Regions from separate parts of the Niveispirillum sp. CC-CTL257 genome, predicted to be linked through region 1. Evidence: predicted binding sites of a transcription regulator. Region 1 holds the regulator's gene; each other region holds the start of a gene.
What was found. The regulator PhoB, encoded in region 1, activates phosphate uptake and scavenging genes when phosphate is short. The targets are predictions, from matches to a motif close to TNTCATAAAACTGTCA.
Positions count from the first base shown of each region.

Region 2: ABC729_RS23895 (DUF47 domain-containing protein) is a predicted target of PhoB. The motif match lies at 2,271-2,286, and genes of this name have one in related genera.
Region 3: oppB (oligopeptide ABC transporter permease OppB) is a predicted target of PhoB. The motif match lies at 2,744-2,759, and genes of this name have one in related genera.

Region 1 is NZ_JCAJXE010000001.1:237,085-241,298, reverse strand. It holds gene ABC729_RS01150 (elongation factor P hydroxylase) at 1-539, shown strand, start outside; gene ABC729_RS01145 (pyridoxal-phosphate dependent enzyme) at 620-1,987, shown strand; gene phoB (phosphate regulon transcriptional regulator PhoB) at 2,043-2,750, opposite strand; gene phoU (phosphate signaling complex protein PhoU) at 2,794-3,519, opposite strand; gene pstB (phosphate ABC transporter ATP-binding protein PstB) at 3,662-4,214, opposite strand, start outside.
Region 2 is NZ_JCAJXE010000004.1:788,633-792,846, reverse strand. It holds gene ABC729_RS23905 (alpha/beta hydrolase) at 1-426, opposite strand, end outside; gene ABC729_RS23900 (inorganic phosphate transporter) at 512-1,507, opposite strand; gene ABC729_RS23895 (DUF47 domain-containing protein) at 1,520-2,173, opposite strand; gene ABC729_RS23890 (NUDIX hydrolase) at 2,373-2,801, shown strand; gene rutA (pyrimidine utilization protein A) at 3,001-4,080, shown strand; gene rutB (pyrimidine utilization protein B) at 4,077-4,214, shown strand, end outside.
Region 3 is NZ_JCAJXE010000001.1:4,925-9,138, reverse strand. It holds gene acnA (aconitate hydratase AcnA) at 1-2,291, opposite strand, end outside; gene oppB (oligopeptide ABC transporter permease OppB) at 2,788-3,759, shown strand; gene ABC729_RS00030 (M2 family metallopeptidase) at 3,819-4,214, shown strand, end outside.

The DNA.
Region 1 (4,214 bases):
TCGCGGCCACCCGCGACCTGATCGCGCTGGGCGTGGACACGCCGTCACATCGGGATGCCGCCGTCGATCTGGCCCGCGCCTTCGGGATCGGCGTGATCGATGAGGAGCCGCAGGCCGCCTTCTCCTATGACGGCCAAGCCATCCGCACCCGGTCAGAAGCCTACGTCCTGATCCATGAGGTGGCGCACTGGCTGGTCGCCCCGCCCGCGCGCCGGTCCCTGATCGATTTCGGTCTGGGGGCCGGTCCCGAATCCGGCCGCGTGGAGGAGGCGAATAGCGCCATCGCGGTGGGCAAGGAAGAGCAGATCCGGGAGGAGGCCCTGGCATCGCTCCTGGGCATCCTGTGGGAGGTGGAACTGAGCCAGCCCGCCATCCTTGCCTTCCTGGAACAGAACTGGCTGGAGGGTTGGGAACGGCCATCCTGTGCCGAGAATCTGGCCGACAATGTCGAAGCCCTTTTCCAGGCGGGATTGATCAGTGCGGATGGGCGGCCAATTCCGCCGGAATCGTGCGTGGATCGCGCCCGCGCCGCAGCTTGATTTCGTTATTTCACACCCCCTTGCGGGTGGTTTGAGGATGCGGTTCCCTGAAGGCAAAACCATTTGCCCCAGGGGGAAACATGTCCGGCGCACCCGCCATCCTGTCCATGATCGGCAACACCCCGATCGTCCGCGTCACCCGTTTCGATACCGGTCCGTGCGAGCTGTATCTGAAGCTGGAAAACCAGAATCCCGGCGGCTCCATCAAGGACCGTATCGCGCTGAAGATGATCGAGGCGGCGGAGGCAGAGGGCAAGCTGGCCCCCGGCGGTACCGTTATCGAGGCGACGGCCGGCAATACCGGCCTGGGTCTGGCCCTGGTCTGCGCCGCCAAGGGTTACCGCCTGATCCTGGTCATCCCGGACAAGATGGCCACCGAGAAGATCAACAATCTGCGTGCCCTGGGCGCTCAAATCCACATCACGCGGTCGGATGTGGGCAAGGGTCACCCCGCCTATTACCAGGATATTGCCGAGCGCCTGTCGAATGAAATCCCCGGCAGCTTCTATGTGAACCAGTTCGCCAATCCGGCCAATCCCCGCGCGCACGAGGAATGGACCGGCCCGGAAATGCTGCGCCAGATGGATGGCGATATCGACGCGGTGGTGGCCGGCATCGGCTCTGGCGGCACCTTCACGGGCCTGGGTGCCTTCTTCGCGAAGGCCAGCCCCAAGACCGCCATGGTCATCGCCGACCCGGTTGGCTCCATCATCGCTGACCTTGTGAACAAGGGCACGCATGACGAGCCGGGTTCCTGGGTCGTTGAAGGCGTGGGCGAGGATTTCGTACCCCCCATCTGCGACCTCCAGTACGCCAAGGCCGCCTATTATGTCAGCGACACCGAAAGCCTGACTGCCGCACGCGATCTGCTGCGGCTGGAGGGCATCCTGGCCGGGTCCTCATCGGGCACGCTGTTCGCGGCGGCGCTGAAATATTGCCGGGCACAGACGACGCCCAAGAAGGTCATCACCTTCGTCTGCGACACGGGCAACAAGTACCTGTCGAAGATGTTCAATGACGCCTGGATGGAAGATCACGGCTTCACCCCGCGTGAACGCCACAATGACCTGCGCGACCTGATGACCCGCCGTTTCGACAAGGGCCAAGTGGTCACCGTGGGGCCGGAGGATACGCTGCTGACCGCCTACAAGCGGATGCGCATCTCCGACGTGTCACAGTTGCCCGTCATGGAGGGCGAGCGGGTAATCGGCATCCTGGATGAAAGCGACCTGCTGCTGCATGTCGAAAAGGACCCGGCCCGCTTCCGCGACAAGGTCTATACCGCCATGGTCAACCGGCTGGAAACCCTGCCCGTGACCGCGACCATGGCCGACCTGCGCGCCCTGTTCAACCGCAACATGGTGGCCATCATCATGGATGGCCCCGTGTTCCTGGGCCTGTTGACCCGCACCGACGTGCTGAACCATCTGCGCCGGCAGTTGGGGTGAAAGCGGGGTCGCTCCCATACCAGAAGGGCCGCCCTATCAGGCGGCCCTTTTCACATCACATCGTCGTCTTGTTATCCAACGCATAGCCCGCCGAGCGGACGGTGCGGATCACATCCTGTTCTTCCGTCTCGTTCAGGGCCTTGCGCAGACGGCGGATGTGGACGTCAACGGTGCGCAGCTCGACATAGACATCGTGGCCCCAGACGATATCCAGCAGCTGCTCGCGGGAGAAAACGCGCCCTGGATGCTGCATGAAATGGCGCAGCAGGGCGAATTCTTTCGGCCCTAGATGGATATCGCGACCGCCCCGGCGCACCCGGTGGGCCGCCAAATCCATGGAGATGTCGGAGAAGCGCAGCAATTCTTCGGCCAGACCCGGCGAGGCGCGGCGCAGGACAGCGCGGATGCGGGCCACCAGTTCGGTGGGGCTGAACGGCTTGGACAGGTAATCATCCGCCCCGCTGTTCAGTCCACGGACCTTGTCCGCCTCTTCCCCGCGCGCCGTCAGCATGATGACGGGCGTCTCGCGGGTCTTGGGATTGCGGCGCAACTGGCGGCAGACCTCCAGCCCGCTCATCAGCGGCAGCATCCAGTCCAGCAGGATCAGATGCGGGCTGCGCTCATCGGCCAGCAGCAGGGCTTCTTCCCCGTCACCGGCGGTGATGACCCGGAACCCTTCGCGTTCCAGATTGTAGGACAGCAGCGTGACGAGATCGGCCTCGTCTTCAACAACCAGGATCAGCGGCTTCAAGGCGGCGTTCATCGGGGTCCCTTGGCGCTAGATGGGGTGACAGGGAGAGGCCGTTTCAGCCCTCGCTGTCCACCGGTTCAATGATGGTGAAGCTGGACTTGTCGCTCTTGGGCCGTTCCGCCGTCAGCGGCTGGCCCCGGACCAGGAAATGCACCGTCTCGGCGATGTTCGTCGCGTGGTCGCCGGCGCGTTCCAGGTTCTTGGCGATAAACAGAAGATGCGTGCAGGGCGTGATGTTGCGCGGATCTTCCATCATGTAGGTCAGGACCTCGCGGAACAGGCTGGTGTAGAGATCATCCAGCTCTTCATCCCGGTGCCAGGCGGCCACGGCCTTATCGACATCGCGGTCGATATAGGCATCCAGCACGTCCTTCAGCATTTCCTGCACCAGACGTCCCATGCGCGGGATGGTCCCGGCGGGGCGCATCACGGGAAGCTGCGCCAGGGCGATGGAGCGCTTGGCGATATTGGCGGCATAATCGCCCGTGCGTTCCAGATCGGCGGAGATTTTCAGCGCCGCCAGCACTTCGCGCAGATCCACACCGACCGGTGCGCGCAGCGCCAGCATGCGGATGGCGTCATGCTCGATCTGGCGCTCGAACTCGTCCAGGCGGGTATCGCCCTGCATAACCTTGGTGGCGCCCTCGACATCGCGGCGGCCCACGGCCTGCACAGCCGCTTCCACCTGCGCTTCCACCACGCCGCCCATCTGGGCGATCAGGTTGGACAGGCGCTGCAATTCCGCCTCAAAGGACTTGACGGTATGTTCGGTCGGCGACATGGACATGGGTCCTTGATCTGTGGGGCAGGTCGGCAATCACCCGTAGGTCAGGTCGAGCGCGAGCGAGCCCTGACAGCAAAGCTTTCAATCCTTGCCTGTCAGGGCGCAGCTTACGCCTCGACCTGACCTACAGCATGACGCATCAACCGTAACGGCCGGTGATGTAGCCCTGGGTGCGCTCGTCGCGCGGGTTGGTGAAGATTTCCTCGGTGTCACCCACCTCGACCAGATCACCCAGATGGAAGAAGGCCGTGCGTTGCGAAACGCGGGCGGCCTGCTGCATGTTGTGGGTGACGATGGCGATGGTGAAGCTCTCCCGCAGCTCGTCGATCAGCTCTTCGATATGCGCGGTGGCGATGGGGTCCAGGGCCGAGCAGGGCTCGTCCATCAAGATGACTTCCGGGCTGACGGCGACGGCGCGCGCGATGCACAGGCGCTGCTGCTGACCACCTGACAGGCCGGTGCCCGGCTCATGCAGGCGGTCCTTGACCTCGTTCCACAGGCCGGCGCGCTTCAGCGAGGTTTCGACGATGGCGTCGAACTCGTCCTTGCGGGTGGCAAGGCCATGCAGCTTCGGTCCGTAAGTCACATTCTCATAGATCGATTTCGGGAACGGGTTCGGCTTCTGGAACACCATGCCCACCCGGGCGCGCAGCTGCACCACGTCCAGCTTGGGGTCATAGATGTCCTCGCCA
Region 2 (4,214 bases), on a different contig from region 1:
GACGCGATTCAGGTCCAGCGGATAGGTCCCCGCCAGGGTGCGGACATGATCGACGGCTGCTGCCACATCCTGGAACGTGCCGGGATAGCCGGCCCCCGCCTCGCCCAGCTTGCGATACTCAATATTCCAGACGGCAATGCCCTGGTCGCGCAGGGCCGCCGACATCGGCCCCATCAGGTCGAACCCCGCATATTCCGCCAGCCAGCAGCCGCCATGCACCAGCACGACCAGCGGATGCGGCCCGTTGCCCTTGGGCAGCCAAAGCTCACCGAACTGCTGCGGTGCCGGGCCATAGGCGATGCGGACATCGCCGCTCATCTTCGGGCGCTTCGACAGTTCCTGATAGGTGAGCAGCGGTGGCAGGTCAGCGGTCATGGCGGGCACCGGTAACAGCAGGGTGAACAGCAAGGCAAACAGACGACACATGATCTGTGGGCACCTTCTGTCGGTCCCGTCCCACCCCTGCGGGCGGACGGGACCTTGGGTCAAACATCCCGCCATGGATGCGTGGTTACAGCACGCGCGTCAACCAGTAGAAGCCTGCCCCCACGGCGGCCGCCGCCGGCATGGTCAGGACCCAGGCCACCAGGATGCCCTGTGCCAGACCCCAGCGCACGGAAGAGGCGCGCTGCGCCGACCCGACGCCAACAATGGCCCCGGTAATGGTGTGGGTGGTGGAGACGGGAACACCCAGATATGTGGCCGTAAACAGGGTGATGGCCCCTGCCGTCTCGGCACAGCTGCCATGGACGGGCTTCAGTTCCGTCAGGCGCGACCCCATGGTCTTCACGATCTTCCAGCCGCCGAACAGCGTGCCCAGACCCATGCAGAACTGGCAGGAAATGACCACCCAGAACGGCACATGGAATCCGTCGGGCATATAGCCCTGGCTGAACAGCAGGACGGCGATGATGCCCATGGTCTTCTGCGCGTCATTGCCGCCATGGCCCAGGCTGTAGAGCGAGGCCGAGACGATCTGCACGCTGCGGAATACCTTGTCCACTTTGAAGGGGGAGAAGCGGCGGAACACCCAGGAGACGATGACCATCAGGATGATGGCCAGCACAAAGCCGACCGTGGGCGAAATCACGATGGCCACCGCCGTCTTGATCAGGCCCGAACCGACCACCCCGAACCCGGCCTTGGCCACACCAGCCCCGACCAGACCGCCCACCAGCGCGTGGGAGGAGGAGGAAGGGATACCGCCCAGCCAGGTGACGATGTTCCAGATGATCGCCCCCATCAGGGCCGCGAAGATCACCGAGGCGTCGATGACATTGGCATCGACAATGCCCTTGCCGATGGTATTGGCGACATGCGTGCCGAAAAACACAAAGGCGATGAAGTTGAAGAATGCCGCCATGATCACGGCATTGCGCGGCGACAGCACGCGCGTCGACACCACCGTGGCAATAGAATTGGCCGCGTCATGCAGGCCGTTCAGGAAATCGAAGGCCAGCGCCAGCGCGATCAGGCCGATCAGGATCGGCAGGGAGATCAGTTCCATGGGAGGCGCCGATCAGACATTATCGACGATGATGCTGTCGACGATGTCGGCGACATCCTCGCCCGCATCCAGCACGGCTTCCATCAGCTCCAGGATCTCGCGGATCAGGGCCTGACGATAGGTGATGGGGGCATCCAGACCGCCGCTTTCCTGACGCAGGCGCGATTTGGCGGCGCGCAGGATCTTGTCGCTGTCGCTCTCCAGTTCGGAAATCTCGCGCGTCATGCGGGTCATTTCCGCGACATGGCGGGGAATGTCACGCAGCTTGGGCAGGCATTCCGGCAGGATGGTGGCGCAGCGCACGATCAGGTCCGACAGGGCATGCATCTCGGCCGTATATTCCATCGGGCCGGCTTCGGTGATGTGACGGGCCACGTCCTGGATCAGGTCGATGATGTCATCCATGCGCTTGGCCAGATCCTGGATGTCGGACCGGTCGAAAGGCACGATGAAGGAACGGTGGACAGCCGCCTGGATCTCCTTGGTGATCTTGTCGGCGTCATTCTCGGCCTGATGGATGCGCTGGAACCGCATCTCCAGCTGATCGCCATTCTTGACCAGATCGCGCAGCGCCTCTGCGGCAACCAGGATCAGGCGGGCATGGTCGGTGAAATGGTCGAAAAACCGTTCTTCGCGGGGCATCATGGCCCGGAACAGGCTCAGCATCTTCTATCCCGATAACGCATTGGCAAGGGGCACTGACGGCGTACCGCCGCAGTCTGGGCCCCCTGTAGCATTGAATGGCCCGTCTCTGTAATGTTAATGTCACAAAACGGTCATGTTGAGCCAAGATACTGGGTGATTATCCGTGGCACTAAGAACGGATAGCTATTCAGGCAGTTCGTTCAGGGTGTAAAAGCAGTAAATGGGTGATCGTAAAAACACAGTCCAGCATGCGGCCCTGCCGTTCCGCATGACCGAAACCGGCCCGCAGATCCTTCTGGTCACCTCGCGTGAGACGCGGCGGTGGATCATTCCCAAGGGCTGGGCCAAGAAGAATGTCGAACCGCATGAGATGGCCGCCATCGAAGCGTTCGAGGAAGCGGGCGTGCGCGGCAAGATCAAGAAGAAGGCCGTGGGCGAATACCGCTATGACAAGCGGTTGGACGATGGCAGCACCGTCACCTGCGACGTATCGGTCTTCCCGCTGGAAGTGACGACGGAACTCCCCGACTGGCCCGAACGCCCCCAACGCGACCGCCGCTGGTTCCCCCCCGCCGAAGCCGCCATGCTGATCTCCGAGCCGGGGCTGGTGGATATTTTCCAGAAACTGGCGGTGAAGTGGGAGGATTGAGCCCTCCGCCCAATTTCCCGCCATCTGCCGCTTTTCCTGGCACCTTCGCCGCAACAGGCGTAGCATCTCCCCCAACCGGTCACGCATAACGACCGGGCTTTGCCATGATTTCCGCCATTCACACGCCTTTGGCACGGAACCTGCGAAGCTGATCGGCTTTCCCACGTTTCGACCCAAGGTCACTTTCAGGGGAGGCAGGATGGAGATCGGTGTTTTCATTCCCATTGGGAATAATGGCTGGCTGCTGTCGGAGAACGCGCCACAATACAAGCCCAGTTTTGATCTGAACAAACAGATCACCCTGTCGGCGGAAAAGCACGGTCTGGATTTCGTGTTGTCGATGATCAAGCTGCGCGGCTTTGGCGGCAAGACGGAATTCTGGGATCATAATCTGGAAAGCTTTACCTTGATGTCAGGTCTGGCCGCTGTGACCAGCCGCATCAAGATCTACGCCACCGCCGCGACTCTGGTCATGCCGCCCGCCATCGTGGCCCGCATGGCCTCCACCATCGACAGTATTTCGGGCGGTCGCTTCGGCGTGAACCTCGTCACCGGCTGGCAGCGGCCGGAATATTCGCAGATGGGCATGTGGCCGGGGGATGAGCATTTTGCCAACCGCTACGACTATCTGGCCGAATACGCCACCATCCTGCGCGAATTGTGGGGCACGGGCCGCAGCGACCTGAAAGGCAAGTACTTTCAAATGGATGATTGCCGCCTGTCGCCGCGTCCGCAGGCCGATGTGAAGCTGATCTGCGCCGGATCGTCCAATGCCGGCATGGCCTTTTCCGCGCAATATGCCGACTATAATTTCTGCTTCGGCATGGGCGTGAACACGCCCACCGCCTTCGCCCCCACTGTGGAACGTATGCGGGTGGCGGCGGAGAAGACGGGGCGCGATGTCTCCTCCTATGTCCTGTTCATGATCATCGCCGATGAAACGGACGAGGCCGCCCGCGCAAAATGGGAAAGCTACAAGGCGGGTGCCGATCAGGAAGCCATTGCCTGGCTGGGCCTGCAGGGTGCCGCCGACACCAAATCCGGCTCCGACACCAATGTCCGGCAGATGGCCGACCCCGTTTCCGCCGTGAACATCAACATGGGCACCCTGGTCGGGTCCTATGAAACCGTGGCGAAGATGCTGGACGAGGTGCCGACGGTGCCCGGCACGGGTGGCGTGCTGCTGACCTTCGATGATTTTGTGAAGGGGGTGGAGGATTTCGGTACCCGCATCCAGCCATTGATGAAATGCCGTCAGCATATCAAGGGGCTGGCATGAGCAGCGCCGGGTATGAACCACCGGCGGAACGCTCAAAATCGGTCACTCTGCCCGCCCGCCCGGAGCCGATCCGCCTGAACCCGGCGGAAACCGCCGTCATTGTCGTGGATATGCAGAATGCCTATTCCACGCCC
Region 3 (4,214 bases), 230 kb from region 1:
TCGGCCTGGTACTTCATCGACGCGTTATAGATTGGCATCACTTCGCCGGTCGGCACATACTTGGTCACGCCACCTTCGACACCGGGAACCATCTCGTTCTTGATGCGGATATTGGCGAAGGTGCCGCGCATCATGACTTCATGGTTGCCACGGCGGGCGCCGTAGCTGTTGAAGTCAGCGACGATCACGCCGTTTTCCAGCAGGTATTCACCGGCGGGGCTGGTCTTCTTGATGTTGCCAGCGGGCGAGATATGGTCGGTGGTGATGCTGTCACCCAGGATGGCCAGGGCACGGGCACCCTTCACGTCGGACACGGAACCGGGCGTCATGGTGATGCCGTCGAACAGCGGCGGACGCTTGGCGTAGGTCGACTTCTCGTCCCACTTATAGGTCATGCCTTCGACGGTCTTGATCTTCTGCCACTGCTCCGGCCCCAGGAACACGTTGGCATAGCGGCTGACGAACATTTCGCGCGTCAGGAACTGGGCGATCGTGTCCTCGATCTCCTTGTTCGTCGGCCAGATGTCCTTCAGGAACACGTCCTGGCCGTCCTTGCCCTTGCCAATCGGGTCCTTGGAGATGTCCAGGTGCAGGGTGCCGGCCAGGGCATAGGCCACCACCAGCGGCGGGGAGGCCAGATAATTGGCGCGGACCTGCGGGCTGACACGGCCTTCAAAGTTGCGGTTGCCGGACAGGACCGACGCCACGGTCAGCTTGCCAGCATCCACAGCGGCGGCAATCGGGTCCGGCAGGGGGCCGGAATTGCCGATGCAGGTGGTGCAGCCATAGCCGACCAAATTGAAGCCCAGCTGATCCAGATACGGGGTCAGGCCGGCGGCGTTCAGGTAATCGGTCACGACCTGGGACCCAGGGGCCAGCGAGGGCTTCACCCAGGGCTTGGTCTTCAGGCCCAGTTCCACCGCCTTCTTGGCCACCAGACCGGCGGCGAACAGCACCGACGGGTTGGAGGTGTTGGTGCAGGACGTGATAGCGGCGATCACAACATGGCCGTGATCCAGCTTGTAATCGGCACCGGCAACGTCGGTCGGCTGGCTGACGGGGCGGTTACCCACATCGGTGGCCAGGAATTCACCGAATTCCTTGGTGACGTTGGACAGCAGCACGCGGTCCTGCGGACGCTTCGGCCCGGCCAGCGACGGCTCCACCGAACCCAGGTCCAGTTCCAGCGTGTCGGTGAAGACCGGATCGGGCGAGGACGCATCGCGCCACATGCCCTGGGCCTTGGCATAGGCCTCGACCAGCGCCACGCGGTCGGCGTCGCGGCCCGTGAAGTGCAGGAAGCGGATGGTCTCGGCGTCGATCGGGAAGATACCGCAGGTGGCGCCATATTCCGGAGCCATGTTGGCGATCGTCGCACGGTCGGCCAGGGTCAGCGCGTCCAGGCCGGGGCCATAGAACTCGACAAACTTGCCCACCACCTTCTTCTTGCGCAGCATCTGGGTGACGGTCAGCACCAGATCGGTGGCGGTCGCACCCTCACGCAGCTTGCCGGTCAGCTTGAAGCCGACAACTTCCGGGATCAGCATCGAGATCGGCTGGCCCAGCATCGCGGCTTCCGCCTCGATACCGCCCACGCCCCAGCCCAGGACGGCCATGCCGTTGACCATGGTGGTGTGGCTGTCGGTGCCGACCAGCGTGTCGGGATAGGCGACGGTGGCGCCGGTCTGGTCGGTATCGGTCCAGACGGTCTGGGCCAGATATTCCAGGTTCACCTGATGGCAGATGCCGGTGCCCGGCGGGACCACGCGGAAATTGTTGAACGCCTTCTGGCCCCAGCGCAGGAACTCGTAACGCTCACCATTGCGCTGGAATTCCAGCTCGACATTCTCGTCGAAGGCCTGCGGCGTGCCGAAGCTGTCCACCATGACGGAATGGTCGATGACCAGATCGACGGGCGTCAGCGGGTTGATCTTGGTCGGGTCGCCACCCAGGGCCACCATCGCCTCGCGCATCGCGGCCAGATCGCAGACGGCAGGCACGCCCGTGAAATCCTGCATCAGCACGCGGGCCGGGCGATAGGCGATCTCGCGGTCGGACCGCTTGTCGACCAGCCACTGGGCGACGGCCTTCACGTCCTCAACGCTCACCGTGCGCCCATCTTCGAAGCGCAGCAGGTTTTCCAGCAGGACCTTCATCGAGAAGGGCAGGCGCGACACATCGCCCAGACCGGCCTTCTCCGCTTCGGGAATGCTGAAATAATCAACGGACTTGCCGCCGACGGAAAGCGTGCGGCGGGTCTTCAGGCTGTCGGTGCCGGTGAACGTGGACATCGGGGGGTGACTCCTCCAACGGGGTCGCGGGGGTAAATGGCAGACCCTACTCGCCCCGGCTCCAGCGTCCGGGACCGACGATCTGCCAGGATGGCATTTTCGGAGCGTGGTTTAGCGCTTTTTGCGGTGCGGGGAAAGGGCAGGTTGAGGGGATCAGCCCCCGATTTTTGTACAGATCGGGATGGATTTACGACTTGTTGCGAAACGATCTTAATTGGGTTCACCCCCTCCTGGATACCGTGGGTCAGGTCGAGCCGGAGGCGGGCCCTGACACCAATCAGCGACCATCGCTTGTCGGGGCTCGGCTTACGCCTCAATCCGACCGACGGCGTGCGTGCCTTAAGCCCAAAAATTTCCTAACCCCGCTCCCATAAATTGGTGAATGACCCGCCTGCATCACCGGTTTTGAAATAATATCTCTTTTGCGGTGGCACGGTTGACAGGGCGGACTTTTTCACAGAGATGTCATGCCGTCCGCGCGGGATGCGTTCGTTGCATGGCTGATACCATGCGGGAACCGAGGCGCGATGGAGGGACCCTGTCGATGCTGTCTTACACTGTCCGGCGCTTGCTGGAAGCGATCCCGACATTGCTGGTGATCGTGGCTTTGTCGTTCTTCCTGATGCATTCGGCGCCGGGCGGCCCGTTCGACAGCGAACGCGTGCTGCCGCCGGAGATCGAGGCGAACCTGAAGGCGGCCTATAATCTGGACAAGCCGGTCTGGCAGCAGTTCCTGATCTATCTGGGCAATGCGGTGCAGGGCGATTTCGGCCCCTCCTTCACCTATAAGGATTTCTCGGTCTCCGAACTGATCGGGACGGGTTTCCCGGTGTCGCTGAAGCTGGGCCTTTCGGCCATCACGCTGGCGGTGGTGATCGGCTGCACCTTGGGCATCCTGGCCGCCATGCGCCAGAACACGCGCACCGACTATTCCATCATGGGTGTGGCCATGGTGGGCATCACCATCCCGAACTTCGTGATGGCCCCGCTGCTGACCCTGGTGTTCGGCATTTATCTGGGCTGGCTCCCGGTGGCGGGTCTGGGTGACGGGTCGTTGCGCAATCTGGTGCTGCCGGTCATCGCCCTGTCCTTGCCGCAGATCGCCATCATCAGCCGCCTGACGCGCGGCGGCATGGTGGAGGTGCTGCGCTCCAACTTCGTGCGCACGGCCCATGCCAAGGGCCTGCCCGAACATCTGATCATCACGCGCCACACGCTGCGTGCGGCATTGCTGCCCGTCATCTCCTATCTGGGGCCGGCCATTGCCGGGCTGGTGACGGGGTCGGTGGTGATTGAACAGATTTTCGGCCTGCCGGGCATTGGCCGCTACTTCGTGCAGGGTGCCATCAACCGCGATTACACGCTGGTGATGGGCACCGTCATTACCTATGGCAGCCTCATCGTGCTGATGAACCTGCTGGTCGATCTGGTCTATGGCCTGATGGACCCGCGCGTTCGGTACGATTGAGAAATAACAACAACAAAATCAACAACAAGCCAACGTTCAGCAGGGAAGGACAGGGGTCCATGCGCATCACCAAGCACCTCCGCACCGGCGTCGCCTTCGGTGCCATGATGATCCTGGCGGCCTGTGGGCAGCCGGGCGACAAGCAGGCCGCCACGCCGGCCAAGCCCACCGTGGAGGAGGCCACCGCCTTCGTCGCCAAGGCCGAAGCCGAGCTGGGTGCCGCGCGCGAAAAGGCGTACCGTATGGCATGGGTTCAGAACACCTATATCACGCCGGACACGCTGGCCCTGGCCGCCGACAGCAACGCGTCCTACAGCGCGCTGGTGTCCCGCCTGACGGCAGAGAGCAAGCGGTTCGTGGGCCTGGAACTGCCGGCCGATGTGGCGCGCAAGCTGAACCTGCTGCGCCTGGAAACCGCCTTGCCCTCCCCCGCCGATCCGGCCCTGAACAAGGAA